DNA from 3 places in the Halalkalibacter sp. HAAS-P014 genome. Region 2 is predicted to be linked to each of the others. Evidence: a T-box and tRNA genes for the amino acid it is inferred to sense, from the RefSeq annotation. Region 2 holds a T-box; the other regions hold tRNA genes.

Region 1 (10,573 bases), on a different contig from region 2:
CTTGTTTCTCCTGTTGGTGTGTTCGTAATTGGCTTAAAGTACATCCAATCATCAACAACCACCAAGTTTTCTGTGAATGTATCAGTAATCTGTCTACTTTCTGTACCATCAGTTTTCATTTTGTACACTTGATTCCCTCTTGTTTTATCGATGAAGAAAAGCCACTCATCAGAAATATTCAGATTGGCCACTTCATTTTCAAATAGCTGCTGTCTTTCACTACCATCTAGTTTCATTTTATATAGACCTTCATCTCTTGAAGAGTAATAGATCCACTCGCCATCCGTTGTAAAACGTCCATCATTCATTAAATTGGAACCAGAGTTGCCAAGATCCTCGTCAATCACTTCAGGTTCATGATTCTCCCTATCTTTCTTTACTTCCTCTTCAATATGTTCAAGATATTCTTGGAACGTCAATGCTGATTCAATCTCTTCGTCAGATAGTTGAATTTCCTCAATTTCATTGTATCCACTAAATGTCATATCGATCTTTTCAGAAATCTGTACCGGATCTCCACTATCTAACAAATCATATTGAAGCACATAGTTAATCTCCATAGCCTTAACTAAAAATGATTGCTTATCTATGAAAACCACGATACTCAAATCCTCAATTTCACTATGCTCTAAATAAAGATCATTAATTGACTTTTCCATCGGATCGGTTGAAATAAAGTAAGGATAAAACGAGGAAAATAAGTTTTTATTCTTTTCATTTTTCACGGAATATCCGTAGCTGTAATACTCTTCTTGCTCTTCCTCGGTAAACTCTAATTGATCCAACATAACCTTGAATTTTTCTAAGCCATCAATCATGTGGTCTGGTCGCTGATTATTCTCAGCTTTTAATAACGGTTCCTCACTTGATGCTTCCCTATAATAAATTTCATTCCCTAATTGATACACTTCTAATTCTGATAGAAATAGGTCATGCTCTTTCACTAAAAATGCTCTAAATGGCGAAACAAGCGTCTCCCCTTGTAAGTGCGAAACCGTTTCATTCCCAACCCCATCAATATACACGGAATTAATTTCAAAAAGATAACTTTCTACTTCATTCATATTTTCAATTGTATGCTCGAGTATTTTTTCAGTCGATAGATTCTCATCTACTCTACAACCTGTAGCTACTAAAATTGATAGTAATGCCATCAATAACATTGTCTTCATCTAATTCCCCTTTCGTCCATTACTTTCTTAACGTTTCTACTTTTTTCTATAGAGGTTTAACAACTATCAGACAGGGTATCAAACTAATATACAAAAAGAAAGGGGTTGGTCGTAAAACAACATCAGAAAAGCGTCGTAATTCTTACAGTTACACAGAGTTGGTTTACCAGCCACACTGTATTCGGCATTAAGCCCGAAAAACAATTTCATAAAAGATCCAAGATCCATTAAAGAAAAACTAAAGAATAGAAAGTAATTTTATAGAAAGGATTGGTATAGAATGGCTACCGTTACTGCTGGATTCCAAGTTTTGCCGAACGGAAAAGATATGTACACTGATGGAATGATTCCTGAAGTCCTGAATTTAGTAAAAGAATCAGGTCTTGAATTTTATATCGGTCCAATGGAGACCGTTATAGAGGGTGATTTACATGAAGTATTTGACGTCATTAAGGAAGCACAAACTTTAGGAATTAACACCGGCGCATCTGAATGTATCACGAATATAAAGATTCATTATAAACCGAGTGGTGTCTCAATTGAAGATAAAGTATATTAATGATAACTTTAGCAACTATGCTAAGGGGATTATAGAGATATTAAAAGGCAGAGCCTGTGGCGAAGCTCTGCCTCTTCATATTACAAATAATTTCAGAAACAAAAAAGGCGAAGCATCGCTCCCCCTGAGTAATAATTAGCTTTAATTTACCTCATCAAAATATAAAAACTCTGTTTTAAAATACAGCGAGTCTGGTTTTTTGGCTCCACGTTTGTCAAGTTCACAAAATAGGTTTTTGTATTCCACTAAAGATAATTGCCCGAAAATATAACTTTTTTGAATATGGTCTAATAATTCATTTTCATCGAACGGCTCACGCTTTTCAACTAGTACAAAACGATTAATTAGATCTTCTACTTTCATAGCAACTCACTCATTTCCCCAAGGTTTTTGATGTGTATGCGCTTACATAAGGAGTATAACACAGGAGTTGCTTTATTTATTAATTTTTGAAAATTCAAACTTGCGACAGATTTATACATATAGCTACAAATTTTAAATTGCTAATACAAGCTTTGTTTGGGCAACCAAAAGTGAACATAAGACAATGACAATTTAAAAGGCAAAAGCCATATAATGACTTTGCCTTTTACTTTCTAATGGAGATGATCGACTCTTACCTGGAAGTGGCGTGCACTATTCCATCTTACTAGTAAACATACGCTGTACCAACGATAACTAATAGAATAAACAGCACTACGATTAACGCGAAACCTGTAGCTGGTTTATAACCGTGAGACATTCCAAGCCCTCCTTTCATCACTTTTTGCGAGTATCACCCTCGCATTATCAATGTATGTTGCAGGGTTATTTTTTGCATAGTTAGGTCAACTACTAAAAGCGTGGAATTTTCGCATTTAGAATTGAAATAAATTAGCAATGTATTATCATTACTCGAGTTTTCAATCAACAAGTCCAAAAAGAGCTCACCCGAAAAATTCAGGTAAGCTCTTTTTTAAAATCACTAATCACTCTTCAACCTTATTACTACCTCTCGAAGTTGAACACCCATTGATTGAATGACGATCGCAATTCGAATTAAAATTGATGCTCAATTCGTTCTTCCGGTTCTGTTTTCCGGTCCCTTCCGATCTACTCCGAGTTTGCGTCTACTTCCACTCACTACCCTAGTAATAAGTACACCTTATTACGACAAAACAAAAAAGGCCAATTTTTGCTGACCTTTTCAAAAGTATTTATGTATAATTGCATAATGGCGCGCCCTAGAGGATTCGAACCTCTGACCGACGGCTTAGAAGGCCGTTGCTCTATCCTGCTGAGCTAAGAGCGCAAAATGGTGCGGGTGAAGGGAGTCGAACCCCCACGTCATAAGACACTAGATCCTAAGTCTAGCGCGTCTGCCAATTCCGCCACACCCGCAATCAATTGTAATGGTGGAGCCTAGCGGGATCGAACCGCTGACCTCCTGCGTGCAAGGCAGGCGCTCTCCCAGCTGAGCTAAGGCCCCAAGAAATTATAACCGTGCACCAACCATTGATTCGCACACATAAGCGTTACTTATGCAGCCAGCTCGATCAGGGTTACCTACGGCACACAGAATAATCTACTTATGGCTGCTCCCTTCCGGACCTGACCAAGTTCATAGGCTTCTGTTGCGTAGACCCCAATTGTCAACACCGCTTGCATAAGGCAAACCTTACATGTAACGAACCGCTGGATGGAATTCAACTCTGCTAAGGCGGATTGCAGATTACAGGGCACCGCCATCTCCCCATCTAGCACGGTATGTATAGTTGTTATACCTTATGTTTTAAAAAGTTGGTGACCCGTACGGGATTCGAACCCGTGTTACCGCCGTGAAAGGGCGGTGTCTTAACCGCTTGACCAACGGGCCATAAAAACCGAAAAGATTAATGGCGGAGAAGGAGGGATTTGAACCCTCGCGCCGGTTGCCCGACCTACACCCTTAGCAGGGGCGCCTCTTCAGCCACTTGAGTACTTCTCCACATTTTTGCCAAAAAGCAATAATAACTGGTGGAGGATGACGGGATCGAACCGCCGACCCCCTGCTTGTAAGGCAGGTGCTCTCCCAGCTGAGCTAATCCTCCATTTGAATGGTGGACCCTGTAGGACTCGAACCTACGACCAATCGGTTATGAGCCGAGTGCTCTGACCAACTGAGCTAAGGGTCCTCTCTAGAAATGCATTTGAAAAGTCTATTGCGACGACAAAATTAATCTTAGCATAAAACAAAATTCCACGCAAGTACTTTTCAGCAATTAAATCAATCATTAGAACTTTTTTTCAAATTTAAAAGCCGACACAAAACATATTAATATAATAAAAACGCATTAGCAACCTTTTTTTGAAAATAATTAAAGAAAGGTCAATTTAAATAGAAAATAGATCTCTAAAGTACTACCACAATAAGCTTACTCTATTCTAAGTAACTTTTAGAAGTAGATTAATAAAGAAAACCAACCAAGAAAACTTGGTTAGTTCACATAATATTACCTTACTTCACTGTATTAGATTTATTTACTAACGAGAATCCTTCATACCCCCTAGCTGCAACTTCACTACATTTTTCGCGGTAAGCTCCAACTCCTCCAAGGTAGATTAAAAACCTGCGTGCCTTACCAGGGATATTTTGTCCGGTGTACCAGGAGTCTGTTTTAGTAAACAGTGTTGCTTCAGCAACCTCTCTACAGTGCTTACTCCATGCCTCTTCTGCCTCAACTTTTGCCTCAATTGTCCCGATATCTTCTTTTCTAAGGTATTCTATACAATCAGAAATCCATTCTACATGCTGCTCTATTGATACAGGCATGTTACTTAGAACAGAAGGACTTTCAGGGCCAGTAATCATAAACATGTTTGGAAATCCAGCTGTTGTAATACCAAGGTATGTTCTTGTTGCGGCTCCGTTTTCCCATTTTTCCTTAAGCGTAATCCCATCCCTGCCTCGAATGTCCATTTTAAATAATGTTCCTGTCATCGCATCATAGCCTGTCGCAAACACAATAACATCTAGTTCGTATTCAGCTTCCTCCGTTCGGATCCCTTTTTCTGTAATTTCCACAATCGGCGCATTCTTTACATCAATCAATGATACATTTTCGCGGTTAAAAGTTTCATAGTAATTTGTATCTAAAATTGGCCTTTTCGTACCATAATAGTAAGTAGGTAACAGTTTTTCAGCAAGTTTAGGGTCATGAACAGTTTCTTTAATTTTAGCCCGAATGAATTCAGCAGCAGTTTCATTTGATTTTTCATTAATCGTTATATCTTGATACGTTTCTGTGAAAAATCCAGACCCCCCGTGTTGCCAAGCAGTCTCATAAACCTTCTCACGCTCTTTTGCAGAGTCTTCTATCGCAGAAGGCTTTGGCTGCTTTGTCGGAAGTCCACCTGTTGACTTACGAATGGTTTCTTTAATTTCTTGGAAATTCTCTTTTGCTCTTTGTATATATTCAGGATCGTATAGGTGATTTCGTGCTGGAACCGTATATTGTGGAGTTCTTTGAAAAACTGAAAGATGTCCAGCTTCTTCAGCAATGACTGGAATCGCTTGAACAGCTGTTGATCCGGTTCCGATAACCCCAACACGCTTCCCTTTGAAATCTACACCTTCTTTCGGCCAACGCCCGGTATGGTACCATTCCCCTTTAAAGTTATCTAAACCTTTAAAATTAGGAATATTAGAAGTAGAAAGGCAGCCTACTCCTGTTATAAAGTACTTAGCTGACAAAGAAACTCCATCATCTGTTTGGATATACCACCTATTTCTTTCTTCATCATAACGGGCAGATGTAATACGCGTCTCAAACTGAATATCACGTCTCAAGTCAAATTTATCAGCTACAAAGTTTAAATAACGAAGAATTTCAGGTTGTGCCGGATAACGAGAAGACCATGTCCATTCCTTGTAAAGCTCCTCCGAAAAAGTGTAGTTATAATAGATACTCTCAGAGTCGCAGCGAGCGCCTGGGTAGCGATTCCAATACCATACACCACCTACACCATCTGCTGCCTCATAAACACGGGTAGAAAAGCCAGCCTCACGTAAACGGTGAAGCATATAAAGACCTGAAAACCCCGCCCCAACAACAACTGCATCTAAGTTAATAACTTTATTTTTCTTTGCCATTCTACCTACCTCCCGAACTTTGCATTGTTAGTTGATCACTTGTTCCTCGCTTGTAAGCCCTTACATTTTATTATTTACTATTTTAGTTCACGTAAAAACTGCTTCATTTTGTCTATAGATCCTTTAATACGGTCTGGGAATACAGCCATATTAGTAAAATACCCGTGAACTAATCCTAACTCGCAAGTCGTTGCAACTTTCACTCCTGCCTCTTTAAGGCGATTAGCATATTCAATTCCTTCATCGCGAAGAACATCACATTCTGCTGTGATCACAAAAGCTGGAGGTAAATTGCTTAAATCATCAGCTAATAACGGGGCGACATGAACATTTTGCGTATCTTCATCATTGTTAATATAATAATTTCCAAACCAAATCATCAAATCCCGATCAAGACCAAAACCTTTTTCAAATTCCTGATAAGATCCTGTATCATAACTGAGCTTTGTCACTGGATAAATTAAAACTTGACCTGCAATTTCAGGACCGTTGTTATCCCTTGAAATCAACGATACGACTGCAGCAAGGTTCCCACCGGCACTATCTCCACCAACCACCAAATTGGAAGCGCTTCCGTTTAATGACGCAGCGTGTTCACTTACCCATTTCAAGGCACTATAAGAATCTTCCACAGGAACCGGAAATTTATATTCAGGAGCAAGCCTATAATCTACAGAAACAACAATTCTACCCGTTTTATTTGCAATCATTCGACAGCTTGCATCCGATGTTTCAAGATCCCCAATGACCCAGCCTCCACCATGATAGTAGACAAATATTGGAAAAGGCCCTTCACCCTCTGGTGTGTAGATCCTTACTTTAATTTCAGCATCATCGCTGACGGAAATAAGCTGGTCTTCTACCTTTGCAAGTCGTGCTAGCTCTACTTCTACCGGTGGGGCTTGTGCGAACATATCTCTTACAGCTTGCGCCTCCATTTCATGTAAAGCTGGCATTGCATTAAAAGCCTCCAAATAAGCCTTTGCTTGTGGGTCTAAATTAGCCATCGAAATCATCCTTTCTAGTAAATTAATCAGGATTTTTTATAGTCAGGTTAGTCTAAGTTGCTTAATTAAATAATATAATTTTCTGTATAATAAAAATATTCCTAATTTTGAATATATTACTACCTCAAAAAGGAGATGATATAGGTGACGTCCCAATGTACCATTCAGGAAACTGTGCGAAAAATTGAAACTGCTTCTAGTCAAGAAGAGCAATTGTACCAAGCTCTTGAAGTATATTTGGACCTTTTCCCCGTTTCGAATGCATATTTATTTAGGTTCTCCCCTTTAGGCTACCTTGGGGAAGGTATTATTTCCTTTTCTACATCTGGTCTTACTCAAATTAGAGACATTCGCGATGATATTAGGTCATTACCCATCATCTATAAATCAATTCGTGAAAGAAAAGCAAAGTTTTGTACAGGGTATGAACATTTCATTAATATAAGCAGTAAATATGTATTATCAAGCTCTACTAACTCCTTACTTGTTACTCCTATCTTCTTCGGCTCAATGACAATTGGCTATATATGCACAAATGAGTTTGTTGAGGGATCAAAAATAGATGAGAGGGTTCTATCTGCATGTACCTTGTACGGAAAACTTGTTGGGAAGACATTAGAGGATTTCTATCGATCAGAAGATACAGTTTTATTAAGCAGAAGAGAGATGGAGGTAATGAGACGAGTAGCTTCTGGAGAGAGTACAAAAGAAATGGCTGCTTCCATGTATATAAGTGAAGCAACCGTTAAGCAGTATGTAAAATCAGCTATTCAGAAACTAAATGCACAAAATCGTACACAAGCTGTTGCCGAGCTGTTTCGACGAGGTATTCTTCATTAAAATGAAGCGTTTACTTTATTAATAAGGAGGTGGCTAAGGGGAAGAAAGAACCCCTGCCCCTCCCATCTATTAACCTATACTAGTAATCTTACTCCAAACTTTTATGATACGTAATACTATGATAGTTCACATACTCATTCAAGCCAGAAATACCTCTTTCCCAGCCGATTCCACTTCTTTTAACACCACCAAACGGAACTAGATTCATTCCAAGAGGAGAATCGACACTTCCATTTATTCCTGTACAACCAGCTTCGATTTTCCTTGCAATACGTAAGCCTCTTTCGTAATCAGATGTCCAAACAGATGAACCAAGGCCATATTCAGTATCATTAACCATTTGAATTACTTCATCTTCATTTTTATAGGATACTAATGGTACAACTGGTCCAAACTGTTCACATTGAACGACCTCTTCTTCATTTTTCACATGAGTAATGACTGTTGGTTGAATGTAATAACCGTTATTCCACTGATCTGGATTTAATTTAGTACCCAATTCCGTTACTCTTGCATATTGTTTTGCTTTTTGTATGAGTGTAGTAACGTAGTCATATTGCTGTTTATTATTAACAGGAGCGAATGTCGCCTCTTTATCAAGACCGTGGCCAATTTTATATTGGTCGACAAGATTTAAAAAAATGGAACATGCTTCATCATAGATTGATTCTGGAATATAAATTCTTTTTGTAGCAACGCATACTTGACCAGATCGCCTAAATGTCAAATTTACGATTTCAGGTAATACTTTTTCAAGATTCACATCATCTAAAATAATAGCCGGATCATTACCACCTAGTTCAAAATGCACTCGCTTTAGCGAATCAGCAGCGGATTTCATGATATTAGTAGCTGTGTTTTCCCCACCAGTCAATGTGATTTTTCGAACAAGTGGATGGGATGTTAATGCTTCACCTACATCAATATCCCCATGAACAATGTTAATGACACCTGGTGGGAATAATTTAGAGATCTCTCTTAAGGCTATAGAAACAGCGATTGAAGCGTTTGGAGATGGTTTTAAAACAACCGTATTTCCTGTAATCAAAATCGGTACAATTTTGCTCATCGCTATCGCCATCGGGACATTCCAAGGGGTAATCGCAGCTACTACCCCAAGTGGAACCTTTTCAATACTAATATGCGTGTGATCATCTTCAGCTTGTTGTGGTTCGAAAAAATCTTGTGCAATTTTTACCGTTTCACGAATTGACATGATAGATATCTGAATATCTCCGGTACATCCAGAAAAAAGCATGCCCGTTTCACGTGTTAGTAAGGTAGCGTAATGATCCCTACCTTGCTCTAGGATATCTGCTGCATCCAAAAGTAGCCGGCTCCTTTGTTCAAGAGTCGTATCTCGCCAAGAAAGAAATGCTTGATGGGCTGCTTCAACTGCTTGATCGACATGACTAGGATTTCCTACAGCAACGAGCCCAACAACATCTGTTAACCTTCCAGGATCAACAACTTCTCGGTATTGATCTGTTTTCACATCTTCATTATTAATCCGTATATCAATTTGTTGAATAAAATTATTAGTATTATCCAATTTACTTCACCACTCTCTGTTTTTTGTTTTTATTAATCAAAATGATAAAGTCTTTATTTACGATCACTCATAACAGGTGAAGGGGCTTCGTTTTTCATTGTAATTCCTGCTACCATGCCATAATCGACACCTACATTGACACCGCTTACATAGTTAGCCATATCGCTATTTAAAAACAACATCACTGACGCCATTTGTTCGGGGCTAGCCTCATATCCAACAGGTGAAACAGGCATTTGCGATCCTCTTTCTTTCCCCACAATCTCATTAAAATCGTCATGCATCGGTGTCTTTGTCGCTCCTGGACTAACCGTATTTATTCGTATTTTCCTAGCTGCCAATTCCCAGCAACGAAGAGTCGAATAAATAATCATACATTCTTTTGAAAACGTATATGGCTTATTTGCTTTCTCCGGACCTCCGACGAATAAAGGATCATCCTTCCGTTCCAACAGATAGTTTTGAGCGAAATTCCAATCATCTAGCTTCACAAATTCTAAATAATCTTGAATATGAGAATTCCAGTTCATTGCAGCGATAGAGGATACAAGAACAATTGAAGACCCCTCCGGCATTTTAGGTATTAGTTGTTCAACAAAATATTTTGCTCCTATAAAATTAATCGTTACTACATCAAGAGGGGCAAACCTTTTTCCTAAGTACGTGCTGCCAGCAATACCTGCACAATGAAAGACACTGTCAATAGATTCTGGAAGTTCTGCTACTGCCGCATCTATGGAAGCTTGATTTCCTAAATTAATAGGAATGTACTTTTTGATTTTTCCCTCAACTTGTTTTATATCGAGTGCATAAATCTCAGCACCTAATTCACCTATTAGCCTTGTAACAGATTCCCCCATACCAGATGCAGCTCCGGTAATCACTACTTTTTTTCCCGTGTAATCAATATTATTGTACATTGGATTGTCCTCCTCTTAATTCGTTAATTTTTATCATAAGAGACAGATAGAATGTGTATTGCATCTTCTTTTTCTAACGGTCTTGGAGAAAATACAGAAGGTTTGTAGAATTCGTCGATGTTAGCAAGCATCTCTTCCTTACTCGAGATGTATGATTGCATCGTTGGCATATTCACATCCTGATACAAACGCCTTATAACTTTAGCTGCAATGTCGCCTATTTCTTCGGCTGATGCTTGAGCTGGAATGTTTGCTCCTAAAGCTTCTGCAACCAATTGAACTTTATCTGGAGTTGCAGGTGCGATAAAAGAAAGAGCTTCAGCTAACAGAAAAGCTACAGCTGTTCCATGTGGGATTGGATAAATATTACTAAGAGGTGAACCTAAATCATGTGGAATCCCTCCAAACGGCC
Region 2 (10,573 bases):
GCATGCATTTGAAACAATCCCAGCCCAAATAAGAGAAATTGAAAAGGAAACACAGAGAATACAAAGATACATTGATACACTTCCAGCGCCTTTACAAACCCAAACTCAAGAATGGAAGGTACAGCTAGTAAGAATGAGTGAAGGTGTTTTTGATCAAATAGAAGGCGCAGTACTCTTCCTTATCAAATCGATGTTTTCTTTTATCGTAATTCCTTTTCTCGTGTTCTTTTTTTTAAAGGATCATGAGTTGATAAGAAAATTATCCTGGTATTTGACTCCAAGGAAATGGCGTGATTCGTTAAAGAGATATATAAAGGATGTAGATCATACATTCGGCAATTATATACGTGGACAGCTGTTAGTATCTTTGTCAGTTTTTATCATTTCAACTACGGGATTATGGATTTTGGGTGTACCTTATCCGATATTACTAGGTTTGTTTATGGGGGCGATGGACTTAATCCCTTATTTTGGTCCTTTTATTGGTGCGATTCCTGCTGTAATTGTTGCATTTTTACAATCATGGCAACTCGGTGTAGCTACCATCATTCTTATCTTTGTAATTCAACAAATTGAGGGCAATATTCTTTCGCCCGTAATCGTAGGGAAGACACTTCACTTGCACCCAGCACTGATCATTTTAGCTTTATTAGTCGGTGTTGAAGTAGGAGGCTTTCTTGGTATGTTAGTTGCGGTTCCGATCTTAGCAATTGGGAAAGTTACGCTCTTGCATATTCGCTTTCATTTTATGAAAGATTGACATTTTAATGTTTGTTTTTCTATAATAGAGGCAAATGAAAAACGTAGATGGAACGAGTATGAAGCAGACCACTCTAAAGAGAGGTGTATCTAGGCTGAAAGTACACTGAGTGAAGGGTTTCAGAAGGCTACTCCTGAGTGCAGATAACCTCTGACGTTATTGTCGCGTTAAGACAATTAAGTGATAGACATAACTCCATGTCTATAATTAGGGTGGTACCGCGTGAAAAACTCTCGTCCCTTTTCTAGGGATTAGGGTTTTTTTTTATGAAAATGTAACTAAGCTAGTCGGCATTTAGAAAAAAGAAAAAAGTCTCTTTTTTCATTTTTGCCTGGGGTAATGAAACGAACTATTCAGTACGTACCCTTAGAGTGAGCGCTCATGGTTGTTTTTGTTCCGAAAGAATATACATACTAAGGAGAGACGAAGATGAAAAAACTGACATCTGCAGAAGTTAGACAAATGTATTTAGATTTCTTTAAAGAAAAGGGACATGATATTGAACCAAGTGCATCTTTGGTTCCTCATGAAGATCCTTCTTTACTTTGGATTAATAGTGGTGTAGCAACTTTAAAGAAATACTTTGATGGAAGGGTTATACCTGAAAATCCGCGAATTACTAATGCACAAAAGTCGATAAGAACGAATGATATTGAAAATGTTGGGAAGACAGCACGTCATCATACTTTCTTTGAAATGCTCGGAAACTTCTCAATCGGTGACTACTTTAAAGAAGAAGCGATTGAATGGGGATGGGAATTTTTAACTAGTGAGAAGTGGATTGGATTTGCTCCAGATAAATTATCCGTTACGGTTCATCCAGAAGATGATGAAGCCTATGATTATTGGAAGAATAAAATTGGGATTCCTAAGGAACGTATTATTCGATTAGAAGGGAATTTTTGGGATATTGGGGAAGGCCCGAGTGGACCTAACACGGAGATTTTTTATGATCGTGGACCGAGCTATGGCAATGATGAAAATGATCCTGAACTTTATCCAGGGGGAGAGAATGAACGGTATTTAGAAGTTTGGAATCTGGTTTTTTCTCAATTTAATCATAACCCAGACGGTAGTTATACGCCGCTGCCAAAGAAAAATATTGATACGGGTATGGGGCTTGAACGTATGGTTTCTGTCATTCAAGACACACCAACCAACTTTGAAACTGATTTATTTTTGCCTATTATTCAAGCGACAGAAAAAATTGCTGGAGTAAAATACGGTGAAAATAAGGAAACTGATGTTGCATTTAAGGTCATTGCCGACCATGTTCGTACGGTTACATTCGCTGTGTCAGATGGAGCTCTTCCTTCTAATGAAGGACGTGGCTATGTTCTCAGAAGATTGTTACGACGTGCAGTTCGTTATGCAAAGTTAATTTCAATCCATAGACCGTTTATGTATGAGCTTGTTCCTGTAGTTGGAGAAATTATGGTTGACTTCTATCCAGAAGTACAAGAGAAAACTGAATTTGTTCAAAAGGTTATGAAAAATGAAGAGGAACGGTTCCACGAGACATTAAACGAAGGTTTATCAATTCTTGAGAAAATTCTAGTTGATGCAGAGTCTTCTAATAAAGAAGTGATTGATGGGAAAGACGTATTCCGTCTATATGATACTTATGGCTTTCCGGTGGATTTGACAGAGGAATATGTTCAAGAAAAAGGCTTGGAAATCGATCGTGAAGGTTTTGATCGTGAAATGGCAGCGCAACGAGAGCGTGCCCGTTCGGCACGTCAAGAATCTGGTTCCATGCAAGTTCAAGATGAAGTGCTTGGACAACTAACTACGGAAAGTAAGTTTATTGGTTATGATCATTTAAAAGCAAATGCAAAGATCGAAGTGATTGTTTTTGAAAGAGAGCTTGCGAACGTCGTTTCAGCTGGTAATACGGCTCAAATTCTTCTTGATGAAACACCGTTTTATGCAGAGAGTGGTGGTCAAGTTGCAGATAAAGGAACGATTCGAGGAGAAAATGTCCTTGCGCAGGTAACAGCAGTAACCAAAGCTCCTAATGGCCAACACCTTCATACCGTTCAAGTTAAAGAAGGTGTACTTGAAAAAGGAGCAAGCGTAAGCTGTATCGTCGAAGAAACTGAGCGTATATCAATCGTGAAAAATCATACGGCTACGCACTTACTACATCAAGCTTTAAAAGATGTTCTTGGAGCGCATGTTAACCAAGCTGGATCACTTGTATCGGAGGAACGCTTGCGTTTTGATTTCTCTCATTTTGGTCAAGTAACTCCTGATGAGATGACAAAAATTGAAGAAATCGTAAATGAACAAATATGGAATGCTCTTTCCGTCGATATATCTTTGAAGAAGCTTGACGAGGCTAAAGAGATGGGTGCAATGGCTCTGTTTGGAGAAAAATATGGCGAAACGGTTCGGGTTGTAAAAGTTGGAGAATATAGCTTAGAGCTTTGTGGTGGCTGTCATGTCCGTAATACAGCTGAAATTGGTTTGTTTAAACTTGTCTCGGAGTCAGGGATCGGAGCAGGCATACGCCGAATTGAGGCGGTAACTGGAAAGGCTGCTTACGAACATATGAATGAACAAATTCAATTGTTAAAAGATGTAGCAACGAGCTTAAAAGTGAAAAGAGTACAAGACGTTCCAGCTCGGATGGAAGCAACTCAACAACAAATTCGTGATTTACAAAGAGAGAATGAATCATTGGCGGCCAAATTGGGTAACATGGAAGCTGGGAATCTTGTTAATGAAGCAGTTGAAGTGAATGGTGTGAAAGTTTTAGCGAAAAAAGTTGACGCACAAGACATGGATAGCTTAAGAGGTATTGTGGATACCTTAAAGCAAGATTTATCATCAGGCGTAATCGTTTTAGGTGCTGTTTCAGGTGAAAAGGTGAATATTGTTGCCGGCGTAACAAAAGATTTAAACAAACAAGGCCTTCATGCTGGCAAATTAGTAAAAGAGATCGCAACACGTTGTGGTGGCGGTGGTGGTGGTCGCCCTGACATGGCTCAAGCTGGAGGTAAGAATCCAGCAGAGTTGGAAACAGCGCTAGCTTTTGTAGAAGAATATGTAAAATCGATTTCCTAATTCGACTTTAATGTTGTACAATGGAAATAACCAAGCTATTTGCCGGGTTGTTCAAACGTAAAACAGACCGAAATAGCAAAGAATGAAAGAGGTGTTTGTGATGAGCTCTATGGACAAAACGATGCAATTTAATTTTCATGATGATACGGATGATGTTGATGTCCAAGAGGTACTCCTTTCTGTATATGAATCACTAGAGGAGAAAGGATATAACCCCATTAACCAAATTGTGGGCTACTTACTATCAGGAGACCCTGCGTACATACCACGTCATAAGGATGCGCGCACGCTCATTCGTAAGCTTGAACGTGATGAACTAATTGAAGAGTTAGTAAAATCCTATTTATCACAGCACCGTAAGGAGAATGGATGAGAGCACTAGGTTTAGATGTTGGTACAAAAACAATAGGCGTAGCATTAAGTGATGAACTTGGTTGGACGGCACAAGGTTTGACGACCATTAAACGGGTTGAAAATGAAGAAGACAAAGACTACGAAGCAATTGTTAGCCTCGTTGAAGAACATGATGTAGGTACGATCGTGATTGGTATGCCTAAAAATATGAATGGAACAATTGGTCCAAGTGGTGAGCGTAGCCAAATTTTCGCTGATACATTAAGTAAACATGTTTCGTGCACGATAAAGATGTGGGATGAGCGTTTGACAACTGTCGCAGCTGAAAAAATGCTCATCTCAGCAGATGTTCGTAGGAAAAAGAGAAAGCAAGTGATTGATAAGATGGCTGCGGTCATGATTTTACAAGGCTATCTTGACCACAAAGGAATGTAGCAGTGCTTTCTAACGTTGAAATTTATGTTGGGGCCAGCCTTCTACAAACATTAAGACAAAGAGGTGCAGAATAATGACAGAACAAGAAAAAGAGCGTATTGTGATCCCTGATGAGAATGGGGACGAGCATCTTTTTGATGAATTATTTAGATTCCATGTTGATGCAACTAATAAGTCCTACATTCTAGTTACACCTGTTGGCGCAGAAGAGGACGAGGACGAAGAAGTAGAAGTATTTGCTTTTCGTTTTGAGGATCGTGAAGGAGAAGAGGATGACATTGCCCTTTTCCCAGTTGAAACAGATGAAGAATGGGAAATGGTTGAGGAAATGTTAAATACATTTCAACCTGAAGATGAATAAATAACAGTGAGAAAGATTGAGGAGTTATCCTCAGTCTTTTTTTTTAACTTTTTTAATAGCAAAATTGAGACCAGGTGCTATCGGGTAAAAGCAATCCCAAAAACCAGGGTACTTTCGAGTAAAAGTAGTACCCAAAATCAGGGTATTTTCGAGTAAAAGCAATACCTAAAATCAGGGTATTGCTTTTACTCTTTATCTTTCGTCGAAATGTAGTATAATAAGGTGGTGGAAGGAGGGGAATGATGTCTAATTCCAGCAAAAAACCTCGAAATGAATTGTATGAAGAACGAGTTTCTCAGGCTAGAGTTGTGAGAAAGGTCGTCTTTTTTTGTGTTGTTGGGTTGTTAGTAATAGGTATCATTATATTTCTTAGTGGTTACTTTTATATTAAGAATACATTAGGTCCTATGGACAAGGATAATCCGGAAGAGGTCCATGTGACGATTCCAATCAATACTACTGCAAACCAAATTGGAACAATACTTGAAGAAGAGGGACTTGTTCGAAATGGAACGTTTTTTCGCTACTACGTTCGATATAAAAATGAAACAGGTTTTCAAGCAGGCGATTACTCTCTATCAACTTCTATGACAATGGATGAGATTATAACGGAGTTGAAAGAAGGAAAAGTTATGCAAGAGCCGGAACTATCTTTTACTGTACCTGAAGGAAGATGGCTTGAAGATGTAGTGAAGATTGTTGCTGAAGAGACTAGTTATTCAGGCGATGAAGTAATGGATTTTATTACTGACCAAGAGTATGTAGAAGGTCTGGTTGACCAATACTCAATGTTAACGGATGAAATATTAGATGAAGATATTCGATATGCGTTAGAAGGTTACTTATTTCCTGCTCGTTATGATTTTATGGAGGAACAGCCTTCAATTGAATCAGTGATTGAGGCTATGTTAAATCGCACAGAAAATATACTAGAGAAGTATTCAACTGAGATCGAAAATAGTGAATATACGATTCATGAATTGTTAACACTTGCCTCGATTATTGAAAGAGAAGCCCAAAAATCAGAAGATCGTTATTTGATTTCGGGGGTTCTTTATAATCGTTTAGACAGTGAAATGAGGCTTCAGGTGGATCCAACGGTTTCTTATGCTGTAGGAGAACATCTGTATATGACGAGTTATAATGCTACAGAAGTCGATTCACCATATAACACTTATCGCTATAGTGGCATTCCAATTGGACCTATTGCCAATCCGGGAGAGGATTCAATTAGAGCTGCTCTAAACCCTGAAGAGACTGATTATTTATTCTTCTATGCCCGTTTTAATGGAGAAGTTATTTATAATCAAACGTATGAAGATCATCATCGTACCCATCAGACATATCGAGATGAATGGGTAGAAGGTCAAAGTCAACAAGAAGATTAATTTTTAATGGGGGGATGTGTTTGATAACACACCCTCTTTTCTATGCTTGAACAAAAAGAATGGAGTGTAGCAATGATTAGTGAACAAGTTGAAAGTTACTTGAAGTCTCTCGTGCCAAAACGAGATGAACGAGTCGAGCAAATAGAGGCATTTGCAAAAGAAAATCAAGTTCCCATTATGGATCTAGTAGGAATGGAAAGTCTGTTACAACAGTTAAAGCTGCAAAAACCTAAGCGAATACTAGAAATAGGGACAGCAATTGGTTATTCTGCAATTCGAATGGCTCAAGCATTACCTGATGTAGAAATTGTTACGATTGAGCGTGATCTAGAGAGATATAAGCAAGCTGAAGTGAATGTTTCTAGGCTAGGTCTGTCTAGTAGAATTGAGTTAAAATTTGGTGATGCTTTTGATTTGGTTCAAATACTTGAATCTGAACCCCATTTTGATGTATTATTTATTGATGCCGCGAAAGGACAGTACCAACGTTTTTTTGAAATGTATGGGAAGCTTGTCCATAAAGGTGGAGTTATTTACTCAGATAATGTGCTTTTCCGTGGGTTTGTTGCGGGGTCAGACATAGAAAATAAACGGTTACGCAAAATAGCGTCAAAGATACAAAGTTATAATGAATGGTTAATGAACCATCCCAGCTATGATACGAGGATTTTGCCAGTTGGAGACGGATTAGCCGTTAGTATAAAGCTATAAAAGGAGGAAGTTGAAAGTATGGAACAGAAACCAGAATTACTTGTAACACCTATAGACATCGATGCAATCAAGCGCTTATTTCGTGCCGGTGCTGATGCAATTGTAATTGGGGAAGAACGTTATGGGTTACGTTTAGCTGGAGAGTTTTCTAGAGAAGATGTAAAAGAAGCTACAAAGCTTGCCCATGAGCAAGCAAAAAAAGTTTATGTGTCCATGAATGCACTTTTTCATAACGAAAAAGTAGACGAATTAGCTGATTATATTCTCTTTTTAAAAGATGCACAGGTAGACGGAATCATCTTCGGGGACCCTGCTGTTTTAATGGTCGCACGCGAGGTCGCTCCTGAGATGAAATTGCACTGGAATACTGAACAAACTGCTACTAACTGGTTTACGGCAAACTATTGGGGACGTAAAGGAGCCAAGCGTGCAGTGTTAGCTCGTGAAATTAATATGGATGCAATCGTTGAAATTAAAGAAAATGCTGATGTTGAAATTGAAGTTCAAGTTCACGGAATGACAAGTATGTTCCAGTCAAAGAGAACATTGATTGGAAACTACATGCAATTCCAAGGAAAGAACTTAGGGGTTGAGAAGCGTGATAAAGAGCGCAATTTGCATTTATTTGATCCTGAGCGTGATGCGCGTTATCCAATTTTTGAAGATGAGAATGGCACTCACATTATGAGTCCTAATGATATTTGCATTATTGATGAGTTAGAAGAGATGATAGATGCAGGAATTGATAGTTTTAAAATTGATGGAGTATTAAAGTCAACAGATTATATGGAAACAACTACGGCACTTTATCGCGAGGCAATTGATCTGTGTATAAATGACCGTGATAAATACGAAGAACGTAAAGAGGAATATGTAAACAAACTCGAAGAAATCCAGCCGGAAAATCGCAAACTTGATACGGGATTCTTCTTTAAAGAGACGGTCTATTAGAAGGGAGGATATTATTATGACAACGACGATTGCTGAACGCACGAAAGAAGGAAAACGAATTATTACAAAAAAACCAGAATTATTAGCTCCAGCTGGAAGTTTAGAAAAACTCAAAGTAGCTGTGCATTATGGTGCTGATGCTGTTTTCATCGGTGGACGTGAATTTGGCCTACGTTCTAATGCAGATAATTTCTCACTAGAAGAAATGAGAGAAGGAGTAGAGTTTGCCAATAAATATGGAGCGAAAATTTATGTAACAACTAACATTTTTGCCCATAATGAAAATATGGACGGGTTAGAAGAGTATTTACAGTCACTTCAAGAAGTGGGGGTTACAGGGATTATTGTAGCCGATCCTCTTATTATTGAAACGTGTAAAAGAGTCGCTCCAAAAGTAGAAGTGCACTTAAGTACACAACAGTCTTTATCTAACTGGCTAGCTGTGAAGTTCTGGAAAGAAGAAGGGCTTCATCGGGTCGTGCTTGCACGTGAGGTTGGGCTTGAAGAAATGCTTGAAATGAAGAAAAAGGTCGATATCGAGATTGAAGCGTTTATTCATGGTGCAATGTGTATTTCATATTCAGGTCGCTGTGTATTGAGTAACCATATGACAGCACGTGATTCAAATCGTGGTGGCTGTTGTCAATCTTGTCGCTGGGAATATGATTTATATGAAACAAATGAAAACGGCGAGAAGGCATTATTTGGGGAAGATGACCCACAGTATACAATGAGCCCGAAAGATTTAAACCTTGTTCAAGCAATTCCAAAGTTAATTGAAGCTGGGATTGATAGCTTAAAGGTTGAAGGGCGAATGAAGTCAATTCATTATGTAGCAACTGTTACAAGCGTGTATCGCAAGGTGATTGATGCGTATTGCGCTGACCCAGATAACTTCCAAATAGATAAAGCTTGGTTAGACGAGCTTGAAAAATGTGCGAATCGTGATTTTGCTCCTCAGTTTATTGAAGGTACACCAACCTTTGAAGAGCAAATGTATGGCAAGCATGGTAAACGAACTAAGTATGATTTTGCCGGCTTAGTCCTAGATTATAATGAAGAAACATCCATGGTAACCTTGCAACAACGTAACCATTTTAAAAAGGGAGATGAAGTGGAGTTTTTCGGTCCTGAAATTTCAAATTTCGTTCAAAAAGTTGAAACAATTTGGGATGAAGATGGCAATGAGCTTGATGCGGCTAGACACCCACTGCAAATTGTCCGTTTTAAAGTAGAAAAACCAGTTTATCCACAAAACATGATGCGTAAAGAGGTAAGATAATGACGAAGAAACCTATTGTTATCGGAGTTGCTGGAGGAACTGGTTCAGGAAAAACGACGGTAGCAAAAGAAATATTTCATCAATTCAATGAACAGTCGATCGTATTAATAGAGCAAGATGCCTACTATAAAGATCAAAGCCATCTTAGTTATAAAGAACGGTTAAATACAAATTATGATCATCCATTGGCGTTTGATAATACATTATTACTAGAACACCTGCAAATGCTATCAAATGGTCAAAAAGTTGAGAAACCAGTTTATGATTATAAGGCCCATACTAGATCAGAAGAAGTAGTTGTGATTGAGCCGAAGGACGTTATTATTCTAGAGGGTATTTTAATCCTTGAAGATGAATATTTGCGCAATATGATGGATATCAAATTATTTGTAGATGCCGATGCTGATATTCGTATTATTAGGCGTTTAATGAGAGATATTGAGGATCGTGGACGTTCAATCAAATCAGTAATTGATCAATATACTTCTGTTGTGAGGCCGATGCATTTACAATTTATAGAGCCGACAAAGCGTTATGCCGATATTATTGTGCCAGAAGGTGGGCAGAATCGTGTCGCAATTGATCTAATGGTGACAAAAATTCGTACAATTATTGAAGAAAAAGCAATTTTGTAATAGCATAGGAACAGGTCTATAAGTTAAAAACTCGGGTTTCCGAGTTTTTAATTTACATATGTAGCAGTTATCCAATATTATATTATCGATGTAGTAGATGATGAGGAGTGAAAGACATGGCAGAAGAGAAAAAGCATTATATGACGATGGATGGAAAAAAGAAATTAGAAGAGGAATTAGAGTATTTAAAAACAGAACGACGGAAGGAAGTCGTTGAACGCATAAAAATAGCACGTAGTTTCGGTGACCTTTCTGAGAATTCAGAGTATGATTCTGCGAAAGAAGAGCAAGCATTTGTTGAAGGCCGTATTGCGCAACTTGAGAAAATGATTCGAAATGCAGTCATGATTGAAGATGAAGAAGGAGCAGCAAATGTTGTCTCTTTAGGAAAAACCGTTAAGTTTATAGAACTACCAGATGGAGATGAGGAAGAGTATACAATTGTCGGTAGTGCAGAATCAGATCCGGCTGAAGGTAAAATTTCAAATGATTCTCCTATGGCACAAAGCTTGTTAGGAAAAGCAATTAATGAAACTGTTGTTGTAAATACTCCTGGTGGAGAAATGGAAATTAAAATTATTGATATTAGTTAAACGTTTACACCGAGCCACTCGAGTTATATAGAGT
Region 3 (10,573 bases), on a different contig from region 2:
GAACTGTATTCGCAACCTCTTCAGAAAGTTTGTTGCTAGAGTGCTCTAAATTATCTTGTTGTAAAAATAATAAATCTCTTGCTGCAGCATACAACTGATTTAGGACATCAGCTTCTTCTTCTATTACACGTAAATAACCCTCTTCATTATTTTCATTTTTATAAGCAAGCATTCGCTCGGCGATATGGTAGTATTGTTCTTCTGCCTCTACCATTTGATCAATGATTTCTAACTCCTCATTTTGATCTGTTAGTTCCCTGATTAGTCCGATATTTTTTTGAAATTCATCTCGAGCAGCTAAATAATTATGTAACTCATCTTCACTTTCACTATTTAAGTATGTTTGTAGAGCAACCTGCTGTTTATAAGTTTCAAAAATAGAATAGGTCGCATAACGTATTTTTCCTGAACGATCTTCAATCACGTGACCGTATTCATCATCAACTTGATTAAATTGAAGGTAAGTAATGGACGTCATGATCCCTAATAATAAGATGACACTAAAAAATCCCAAAAGTAACTTTCTCATTAAATTCATATGTTGTTCTCCTCTTCTAATAAACTGTCCTCCATTATACGGCATAAATCGACTTTTTTCTGTGAGTTTTTTAATGAAAGCCCTTTTATATGCATGTTTTCTTTGTAGAATAAGTGAAAAAGTTTATACTAGATCATATTGTTTAAAAAGATGGAGGATCATAAAATGAAATTAAATAATATTCGTTGGGGCATCATCGGATGTGGGGATGTGACAGAAGTGAAAAGTGGACCTGCATTCCAAAAGATTAACAACTCAGAATTGGTTGCTGTAATGCGTCGAACAGGAGAGCTTGCAAAAGACTATGCGAAGCGACATAATGTGGCAAAGTGGTACGATAATGCTGATGCACTCATTAAAGATCCTGATGTTGATGCTGTTTATATTGCAACACCACCAAGCTCACATAAAGAATACACACTGAAAGTAGCGCAAGCTGGGAAACCGGTATACGTAGAAAAACCTATGGCACGAAATTACGCTGAATGCCAAGAAATGATCACTGCATGTGAAGAAGCTGGAGTTCCTCTTTATGTAGCTTACTATCGCAGAGCACATCCGAGATTTTTGAAAATAAAAGAGTTATTAGAGCAAAAGGCAATTGGAGACGTTCGGTTTGTCACAACGACTCACTACGAACAAGCGAAAAAGGATGAGATCGACTCGAAAACCCCCCCATGGCGCGTTCAACCCGATTTGCCAGGAGGTGGACTGTTTTATGATCTAGGAAGCCACACGTTCGACATATTAGACTTTTTACTTGGACCTATTAAATCTGCTCAAGGGTTTGCTTCAAACCAAGCGGGACATTACCGAGCAGAAGATATCGTCACAGGAAGTTATCTTTTTGAGTCGGGTGTTCACGGTATTGGAAAGTGGTGCTTTACTGCTTTTGAGAATATCGAAATAAATGAAATTGTCGGTAGTGAAGGGAAAATCACATTTTCGACTTTCAGTAACGAACCCGTTGTATTAACGACAGTAAACGGGACAAAGCAATGGAGTTTTGATCCACCACAACACGTGCATCAACCTCTTATAGAAACGATTATCGCCGATCTAACTGGAAAAGGAAGTAATCAATGCCTTAGTAACGGTTTAACAGGCGCAAGAACGAACTGGGTTATGAATGAACTGGTGAATCATTATTATACTTATAATAAATAGTGTGTATTGCAAAAAGGTATTGCCCCCAAAGGCTGGTTTTGAACTTAGAAGTAGTGGGAAATTTAAATTAAGAGGCTATCTCATCTAACTCGAGACTACCTCTTTTTATGTTCAAATGATTCGTGTGCGACTCGTTAATTGTTTAGATGTTAAGCCTGTTATAGCACCAACGAGTTTTTTATCTATTCCATAATCGAGCATACATTCAGCAACTTGGATTTTTGTCTCTATTTTTGCTTTATGCTGTACATAGTCTAAAAGCGTTACTAGCTCTTCGCGAGAGTACATGGGTTTGTGGTCATTCATCATTCATCACCTCAGGCTTTTTCTATTATTATAACGAATGTATGTTCGTATAATCAAGAGGTGAGAAACCTAATTTTTTTTAAAAAAAAGGACTTGCGATTGTCTTTTTCTTTCGGTATAATATTTTTTGTCAGTAAGAAATGGCCCGTTGGTCAAGCGGTTAAGACACCGCCCTTTCACGGCGGTAACACGGGTTCGAATCCCGTACGGGTCACCATTCTAGAAGATAGAGATTAGAAGTGAGAAGTTAGAAGAAGACTTTTCTAACCTCCAACATCTTACCTCTTACATCCAAACTGGAGGATTAGCTCAGCTGGGAGAGCACCTGCCTTACAAGCAGGGGGTCGGCGGTTCGATCCCGTCATCCTCCACCATATGCCGGCCTAGCTCAATTGGTAGAGCAACTGACTTGTAATCAGTAGGTTGGGGGTTCAAGTCCTCTGGCCGGCATCGTTTTGTTTCGTGGAGGGGTAGCGAAGTGGCTAAACGCGGCGGACTGTAAATCCGCTCCCTCCGGGTTCGGCGGTTCGAATCCGTCCCCCTCCACCATCACTGGGCTATCGCCAAGCGGTAAGGCAACGGATTTTGATTCCGTCATGCGTAGGTTCGAATCCTGCTAGCCCAGCCATTTTTTTTTTTTTTTTAGATGATTGCTCTAAGTAGAGTTAATGATCGATTTTTTTCTTTTTGAGAGGCATTAGCTCAGTTACGAGCAAGGCTACTTGAACAACAACGAGTTGTTCTGACGCAGCAAGCAACAGAGCGTTATTAGAAGAGGAAAGAACAGGTAGGACCCCGGAGCGCAACATCGTCCGTAAGCATCGTGAAATCCTTCAACGGAATAACTGCAAGAGCCATTAGCTCAGTTGGTAGAGCATCTGACTTTTAATCAGAGGGTCGAAGGTTCGAGTCCTTCATGGCTCACCATTTCTACATGTATGCGGAAGTAGTTCAGTGGTAGAACACCACCTTGCCAAGGTGGGGGTCGCGAGTTCGAATCTCGTCTTCCGCTCCAATGGGGCCTTAGCTCAGCTGGGAGAGCGCCTGCCTTGCACGCAGGAGGTCAGCGGTTCGATCCCGCTAGGCTCCACCATACATATTGATATCAAAAGCCATAGATTTACTATCTATGGCTTTTTTCTTTTGATTTATTGTTTGATCGTCATTTGTTCTTTTAATTTTAATTCGTACTCATTGAGGAGTTCGTCGAGCTTTTGACTGTGCTGTATAATCTCTTGTGAATGGAGAGGAATAGTTTTCGCCTTTTTATTTAATAAATCTCTGTATCGTTCAATTTCTCTAAGAATAAGTTGTTCTTTCAAATCCATTTAATCACATCCTTATAAGAGAATGAGTTTAATAGTAAGTTTATAAGATTACCTCATAAGCTTGGCCTTAAGTATTATTTTAATACCCTATTTTTTAAGAAGTGAAACATAAAATCATGTTATGATAGATTTATATAGGATGTAATTCCTATTTTTAGTTGTATTTTGAAACTTTCATCACTATTCATCCGTAAATGAAGATAGATTGAATCTAGGCAGGGGTATTTATATGGATACAATTGTAAGAAGGTTAATTAAAGAAGTGAAAAAAGGGAATCAACAGGCTTTTGCAGAGATTGTTGATCTTTATAAAGATAAAGTATACCAGGTAGCCTATCGCATGGTTGGAAATATTCATGAAGCACAAGATGTGGCGCAAGAAGCTTTTTTACGCGCCTATACGAACCTTGACCGTTTTGATAATAATCGAAAGTTTTCAACTTGGTTGTTTCGTATTGCGACCAATGTAGCCATTGATCGCTTACGAAAGAAAAAGCCTGATTTCTATTTACAAGACCAGGTGAGAGGGTCAGAAGGGTTGACAGTTGAATCGCAGTTAGCAGCTGATGAAGAACGTCCTGATGACCAGGTAGTAGCAATAGAAATGCAGCAATGGGTACAATCTGAGATTAATCAACTACCACCCAAATACCGTACAGCGATCATTCTAAAATATATAGAAGACTTATCGATTAATGAGATAAGCGATATCCTTGATATACCTCCTGCAACGGTTAAAACTAGAGTTCATCGAGGCAGAGAAGCTCTTAGAAAGAGAATGCGTCATGTATAGAAAGGGGTGTTTAGCATGAAGTGTGAACAGCACTATGAAGAGTTAATCGAAAAAGTAGTTGATTCTCGTGCGTCAGAAGAAGAAAAGAAACAATTAGACCGACATCTTAAAAACTGTGCTTCTTGTAAACAACACTTTCATGAGTTAAAGAAGGTAATAGCCTTTGTACAGAGCGCATCTCATATAGAAGCACCTGAAGGCTTTACTGACAAGGTGATGGCTAATTTACCTGAACGAAAGCAAGTGTCAAAGTGGAAACAATGGACGAGGAAACATCCAATTCTTGTTTCTGCAGCTATTTTTATATTGCTTATGCTTGGAAGTGTTACATCTCTTTGGAATACGACTGGTGAGCAAGTGGCAGTTACGGGATCAGGGAAAGTTCAAATAGACCAGGAAAATGGAGAAGTTGTTGTGCCTGAAGGAGAAGTGATTGAAGGCGATTTAGTCGTTCGAAATGGACTATTGAAAGTAGATGGTGAGGTGCAAGGGAATGTACTCTTGGTAAATAGTGAAGCCTATTATGCATCTACTGGTCATGTATCGGGTGAAATTAAAGAGCTGAATCAAGCATTAGAATGGGCATGGTACAATATTAAGAGCTTTTTTAGAGAAGTCATTGCAATTACAGGTAATGAGAGCTCGAATGAATAAAGAGGATGAGTCCTCATGTTACGCGCCTGCTGTGTCGGTCATAGCAGGCGTGTAAACCTTGCTGAGGTTAATCGTCAATGAATTGAAGATCTCTAACAGTGTAGAATTCTACTTTGTTCCTAGACTGTGATATAATGGGTCAAGGAAAAAAGAGGTCTAGATCATAGATCTCTTTAGATGCATGTCTTAATGGTTTGGAGGAAGAGCCATGTTTTCACTCGCAGAAGTTGGTTTGCTCAATTATATTGGGCAAATTGTTGATATTTTGCTCGTTACGTATGTCGTGTACAAGGCGATCATGATTATACGTGGGACTAGGGCAGTACAGCTAGTAAAAGGGATTACCGTCATATTAGCGATTTGGTTTCTTAGTAGGTTTTTGGGACTGCGTACGCTGGAATTTTTAATGAATCAAACATTTACATATGGACTGTTAGCTATCATTATTATTTTCCAGCCGGAGCTTAGACGTGCGCTAGAACAGTTAGGAAGAGGGCGTTTCTTTTCAAGCAGAACAGTTCCTCAAGACGATTCTGTTAAAACATCTATTGACGCCATTGTGAAAGCTTCTTCCTATATGGGAAAGCGACGGATCGGAGCTCTTATGACGTTAGAAAGAGAAACTGGAATGACGGATTATGTGGAGACAGGAATACAAATGAATGCCAAGTTAACTTCGGAGTTGCTTATCAATACATTCATTCCTAATACACCACTACATGATGGGGCTGTGATTTTAAAAGAAAATACGATTTTGGCTGCTGCTTGTTATTTGCCGTTATCAGAAAATCCTTTTATTTCAAAAGAGCTTGGGACAAGACATAGAGCTGCTCTTGGAGTAAGTGAAGTCACAGATTCCATAACGATTATTGTATCTGAAGAAACGGGAAGTATTTCATTAACGAAAAACGGTGAGTTACATAGAGATCTTGATGAGGAGAAGCTTCGTACTCTATTGGAACGAGAGCTTCTAACAGAAAGCAAGCAAACAACCACTTCACGTTGGCAGTGGGGAGGGAAGAAAAATGGATAAATTGTTCAACAGCCATTGGTTTGTTAAAATTATCTCTTTTTTTATTGCGTTAATGCTATTTACAATGGTGAATATTGACGATATGGCTTCTCAACCGGGTGTTTTGCCAGCTATTACACAGGCTTCTTATACTCTTGAAGATGTTGAGTTAAATGTTCTATATGATGAAGACAATTATGCGATCATTGACCAAACAGAACATGTTCAAGTGAATTTGAAAGGGCCACAAAGCTCATTAACATTATTTCAATTAACAAGACCTTCCTACGAAGTGTTTGTTGATGTTAGGGATCGTGGAGAAGGTGTTCATACGTTAAGTGTTGAGCATCGTAATTTCCCAAATGACTTAAGTGTATCTGTTGTACCACAATATGTTCGAGTTGAATTAGAAGAGAAACAAACCGTCTCGTTCCCAGTACAAGTAGATATTATTAACTCGGGTGAAGTTGAGGAAGGGTATACTGTTGGAACACCACTTGTATCACCATTAAATGTTGATGTAACGGCAGCGAAAAGTGTAGTTGCGAAAATAAGTGAAGTAAAAGCTTATGTCGATGTAGCAGGAGCTGATAAAACAATTGAGGAAACGACACCAGTGAAGATTTATGATGATAATGGAAATGAATTAACACTTTCAGTAGATCCTCAAGTTGTTGATGTAAAGGTGCCTGTTACGAGCCCTAACCGGACGATTCCATTAAAAATTGTTCGAGAAGGGGAGTTACCAGAAGGGGTAAGTATTAATGAGATTAGAATGGAACCTGAAGAGGTAACCGTCTATGGCTCGACTGATGTGATCGACAGAATGAATGTAGTTGAAGTGGGTCCATTAGACATGAGTGAAATAACAGAAGACCAAACGCTAGAGGTGAATGTACCAACTCCACCAGGTGTCGAACGTGTGTCACCGGAGACTGTAACGCTCGATATTACGGTTACAGAGGAAGAAACGGTGGAGATTAGTGGAATTCCAGTTGAAGTTGTTGGTCAACGTGAGAATGAGGATGTAACGTTTAATGGTAGCGAAACGAAGGAAATAACGGCTATTGCAAGAGGTTCAGAAGAACAACTTGAAAGGTTAGAACTAACGGATATTCAAGCGTTCGTAGATGTAAGTAATTTATCGGCTGGTGAGCACGAAGTTGAAATACAAATTAATGGGCCTGCTAATGTCGGCTTCAGTTTAATTGAAAATACAATTCCAATTACTATTACATCACAACCTGGTGATGAGTTGTTTGAAGGAGAGAATGAATAATGGGAAATTATTTTGGTACTGATGGTGTGCGAGGGGTTGCAAATACGGAACTTACCCCGGAGTTAGCTTTTAAATTGGGGAGAATGGGTGGATATGTTTTAACAAAAGATACCGAGAAACCTCGAGTTGTGATCGGGCGAGATACACGTATTTCAGGAGAAATGCTCGAAAGTGCGCTTGTTGCAGGGCTTTTATCAATTGGAGCAGAAGTGATGCGATTAGGGGTTATTTCAACTCCTGGAGTCGCATTCTTAACAAAAGCTTTGAGCGCTAATGCAGGTGTAATGATCTCTGCTTCGCATAACCCGGTTCCTGATAATGGAATCAAGTTTTTTGGCCCTGATGGATTTAAGCTACTAGATAATCAGGAAAAGGAAATTGAACGCCTATTAGAGAGCGAAGATGAATTACCGAGACCGACCGGAGGTGCTCTTGGTATCACAAATGATTATTTTGAAGGTGGTCAGAAATACCTTCAATATCTAAAACAAACAGTTGAAGAGGATTTCTCAGGGATCCATATTGCCCTTGATTGTGCAAATGGAGCAGCTTCCTCTCTGGCACCTCATTTATTTGCAGATTTAGAGGCAGACATCTCTACGATGGGAACTTCGCCAAACGGTATCAATATTAACGAAAATTGTGGGTCAACACATCCAGAAGCCCTCTCAGCTTTTGTCATTGAAAAGGGAGCGCAAGTGGGTCTTGCATTTGACGGAGATGCAGACCGCTTAATTGCAGTTGATGAAAATGGCGACATTGTTGATGGCGATAAGATTATGTTCATCTGTGCGAAATATATGAAAGAGCAAGGTTGGTTAAAGCATGGAACTGTTGTATCAACAGTGATGAGCAATCTTGGTTTTTATAAGGGGCTTGAAGAGTTAGGTATTGAAACAAAGCAAACAGCAGTTGGCGATCGCTATGTAATGGAGGAAATGAGAAAAGGTGGATACAATATTGGTGGTGAGCAATCGGGCCATATTATCTTTTTAGACCACATTACTACAGGTGACGGGCTATTATCTGCTTTGCAGCTTGTGAATATTATGAAAGCTACCAATAAGCCGTTATCGAAGCTCGCTTCAGAAATGGAAACATTCCCACAGGAACTAGTTAATGTTCGCGTAACAGATAAACATGCTGTAACACAAAATGAAAAAGTGAGTGCTGTGATTAAAGAAGTGGAAGCAGAAATGGCTGGTGAAGGGCGTGTGCTCGTTCGTCCATCTGGAACAGAGCCTCTTGTTCGCGTTATGATTGAAGCAAAAACAAAAGAACTTTGTGATGAGTATATAGATAAGATTGTACAGGTGGTACAAGAGGAAATGGGTTTAAAATAGAAATGATTTATTGCATAAGCAGCACACAACATGTTGCTTATGCATATTTTTTATTAAGAGCTGCCACTCTCAAAAAGAGATGTAAAATATTTACTTGTAATTGACGATTGATTATTCGTAATGTATGATTAAGCAAGTCAATATTTGAGAGGAGGATTGTAAGAAACTCACAGTAAAAAGCGCCTGAACTATACATCGTATAGTTGACGAGGAGAGGGAGTATCGAATGTTCGGCGGATGCCCTCCGGTTGTAGCATGACAACCGTTAGACTTCTAAGTAAAACGAAGAGGCAACTCTTTGCACAAAGCTAGAAGTAAGCATGCCTTCTAAAAATAAGAGAGTGGGGGCAAGTCTGCCCTCAGGTTGCTTGCCCCCGACTTCGGGAGGTAATTATTTTATGTGTGGAATTGTTGGATATATAGGGTCAGAAGATGCAAAAGAAATTTTATTACATGGTCTAGAAAAATTGGAATACCGTGGTTATGACTCAGCTGGTATTGCAGTAGCAAATGATGAGGGTGTTCATGTTTATAAAGAAAAAGGCAGAATTGCTTCTTTACGTAATGTTGTAGATCATTCAGTTAGTGGTACGGTCGGGATTGGCCATACACGCTGGGCAACGCATGGAGTACCAAGTCGTACAAATGCTCACCCACATCAAAGTGAAACAGCTAGATTCACGCTAGTTCATAATGGAGTTATCGAGAATTATGAGCAACTAAAGAGTGACTATTTGGTAGCTACTGATCTTCAAAGCGACACGGATACAGAGATTATTGTTCAACTTGTTGACCGTTTTGTAAAAGACGGTAAAAGCGTAGAAGATGCATTCAGTCATACATTATCCTTATTAAAAGGTTCTTATGCAATTGCTCTTCTCGACAAACAAAATGCTGATATCGTTTATGTTGGCAAGAACAAGAGTCCACTTTTAATCGGTGTTGGTGAAGGAGTCAATGTTATTGCTTCTGATGCGATGGCGATGTTAAAAGTGACAAATCAGTTTGTTGAAATTATGGATAAAGAAATTGTTTTAGTATCACGTGATAAGGTGACAATCAAGACTTTGGATGGAACGGTGATGTCTCGTGAGCCTTATACAGCGGAATTGGATGAAAGTGATATTGAAAAAGGGACTTATCCTCACTTCATGCTTAAAGAAATCGATGAGCAGCCATTTGTCATTCGTAATATCGTACAAAAGTATCAGAATGAAGACGGAACGGTTCGTCTTGATGAAAATATTCGTAATGCGATGAAATCTTCTGACCGTATTTATATAATTGCTGCAGGAACTAGCTATCATGCTGGTCTTGTCGGAAAACAATTAATTGAAAAAATTGCTGGTCGTCCAGTTGAAGTCCATATTGCAAGTGAATTCCTGTACAATATGCCACTTCTATCAGAAAACCCACTCTTTATCTTTATTTCACAAAGTGGTGAAACAGCAGACCTTCGTGGCGTTCTTGTCGAAGTGAAGGAAAAAGGATACAAGGCTCTAACGATTACAAATGTACCAGGGTCAACACTATCTCGTGAAGCTGATTTTACCTTGCACACATATGCAGGCCCAGAAATTGCTGTCGCTTCTACAAAAGCATATACAGCACAAATGGCGGTGTTAACGCTACTTGCTGTTGATACAGCTAATGCAAAAGGAATTGAGTTAGATTTTGATCCAATCCAAGAGCTTGGAATTGTTGCAAACGCAATGGAAACCCTTTGTGATCAAAAAGAAGCATTAGAACATATTGCTCGTGATTACCTCTCAGTTTCACGGAACTGTTTCTTCATCGGGCGTGCTGCTGATTATTTTGTTTGTTTAGAAGGAGCTCTTAAATTAAAAGAGATCTCATACATTCAAGCAGAAGGATTTGCTGGTGGTGAGCTGAAGCACGGTACAATTGCTCTAATTGAAGACGGGACTCCGGTTGTTGCTATTGTAACACAAGAACATGTCAACTTAAGTATTCGAGGGAATGTAAAAGAAGTCGCTGCACGTGGAGCAAATCCTTGTATCATTAGCATGGAAGGATTAGAGCAAAACAGTGATGCATTTGTTGTTCCAAAAGTGCACGAATATTTAACATCACTTGTCACAGTAATCCCATTGCAACTGATTTCTTATTATGCAGCTCTTCATCGGGATTGT

What was found. A T-box is a leader RNA that pairs with one kind of tRNA and senses whether it is charged. The one in region 2 lies ahead of alaS (alanine--tRNA ligase), so its partner is inferred to be a tRNA-Ala.
Region 1: it has a tRNA-Ala gene. The T-box ahead of alaS (alanine--tRNA ligase) is inferred to sense a tRNA for this amino acid. The anticodon was not compared.
Region 3: it has a tRNA-Ala gene. The T-box ahead of alaS (alanine--tRNA ligase) is inferred to sense a tRNA for this amino acid. The anticodon was not compared.

What each region holds. Positions count from the first base shown of each region.
Region 1 covers NZ_JBWQTV010000011.1:161,065-171,637, forward strand. The annotation lists gene AC1FXZ_RS09395 (DUF6612 family protein) at 1-1,172, opposite strand, end outside; gene AC1FXZ_RS09400 (thiamine-binding protein) at 1,453-1,731, shown strand; gene yppF (YppF family protein) at 1,873-2,094, opposite strand; gene AC1FXZ_RS09410 (YjcZ family sporulation protein) at 2,381-2,473, opposite strand; tRNA gene AC1FXZ_RS09415 (tRNA-Arg) at 2,946-3,022, opposite strand; tRNA gene AC1FXZ_RS09420 (tRNA-Leu) at 3,027-3,111, opposite strand; tRNA gene AC1FXZ_RS09425 (tRNA-Ala) at 3,124-3,199, opposite strand; RNA gene ffs (signal recognition particle sRNA large type) at 3,212-3,476, opposite strand; tRNA gene AC1FXZ_RS09435 (tRNA-Glu) at 3,512-3,586, opposite strand; tRNA gene AC1FXZ_RS09440 (tRNA-Ser) at 3,607-3,697, opposite strand; tRNA gene AC1FXZ_RS09445 (tRNA-Val) at 3,725-3,800, opposite strand; tRNA gene AC1FXZ_RS09450 (tRNA-Ile) at 3,808-3,884, opposite strand; gene AC1FXZ_RS09455 (flavin-containing monooxygenase) at 4,208-5,842, opposite strand; gene AC1FXZ_RS09460 (alpha/beta hydrolase) at 5,920-6,849, opposite strand; gene AC1FXZ_RS09465 (response regulator transcription factor) at 6,994-7,689, shown strand; gene AC1FXZ_RS09470 (aldehyde dehydrogenase family protein) at 7,778-9,241, opposite strand; gene AC1FXZ_RS09475 (SDR family oxidoreductase) at 9,295-10,161, opposite strand; gene AC1FXZ_RS09480 (iron-containing alcohol dehydrogenase) at 10,185-10,573, opposite strand, start outside.
Region 2 covers NZ_JBWQTV010000015.1:58,276-68,848, forward strand. The annotation lists gene AC1FXZ_RS12285 (AI-2E family transporter) at 1-760, shown strand, start outside; T-box leader at 796-1,004, shown strand; gene alaS (alanine--tRNA ligase) at 1,190-3,829, shown strand; gene AC1FXZ_RS12295 (IreB family regulatory phosphoprotein) at 3,930-4,202, shown strand; gene ruvX (Holliday junction resolvase RuvX) at 4,199-4,618, shown strand; gene AC1FXZ_RS12305 (DUF1292 domain-containing protein) at 4,692-4,979, shown strand; gene mltG (endolytic transglycosylase MltG) at 5,222-6,367, shown strand; gene AC1FXZ_RS12315 (O-methyltransferase) at 6,440-7,078, shown strand; gene AC1FXZ_RS12320 (peptidase U32 family protein) at 7,097-8,029, shown strand; gene AC1FXZ_RS12325 (peptidase U32 family protein) at 8,046-9,311, shown strand; gene udk (uridine kinase) at 9,311-9,946, shown strand; gene greA (transcription elongation factor GreA) at 10,063-10,539, shown strand.
Region 3 covers NZ_JBWQTV010000025.1:2,043-12,615, forward strand. The annotation lists gene AC1FXZ_RS19400 (methyl-accepting chemotaxis protein) at 1-538, opposite strand, end outside; gene AC1FXZ_RS19405 (Gfo/Idh/MocA family protein) at 704-1,705, shown strand; gene AC1FXZ_RS19410 (hypothetical protein) at 1,817-2,011, opposite strand; tRNA gene AC1FXZ_RS19415 (tRNA-Glu) at 2,154-2,228, shown strand; tRNA gene AC1FXZ_RS19420 (tRNA-Val) at 2,310-2,385, shown strand; tRNA gene AC1FXZ_RS19425 (tRNA-Thr) at 2,389-2,461, shown strand; tRNA gene AC1FXZ_RS19430 (tRNA-Tyr) at 2,476-2,560, shown strand; tRNA gene AC1FXZ_RS19435 (tRNA-Gln) at 2,565-2,639, shown strand; tRNA gene AC1FXZ_RS19440 (tRNA-Lys) at 2,863-2,938, shown strand; tRNA gene AC1FXZ_RS19445 (tRNA-Gly) at 2,952-3,026, shown strand; tRNA gene AC1FXZ_RS19450 (tRNA-Ala) at 3,029-3,104, shown strand; gene AC1FXZ_RS19455 (Spo0E family sporulation regulatory protein-aspartic acid phosphatase) at 3,160-3,339, opposite strand; gene sigW (RNA polymerase sigma factor SigW) at 3,569-4,132, shown strand; gene AC1FXZ_RS19465 (zf-HC2 domain-containing protein) at 4,148-4,786, shown strand; gene cdaA (diadenylate cyclase CdaA) at 4,995-5,819, shown strand; gene AC1FXZ_RS19475 (CdaR family protein) at 5,812-7,077, shown strand; gene glmM (phosphoglucosamine mutase) at 7,077-8,420, shown strand; gene glmS (glutamine--fructose-6-phosphate transaminase (isomerizing)) at 8,819-10,573, shown strand, end outside.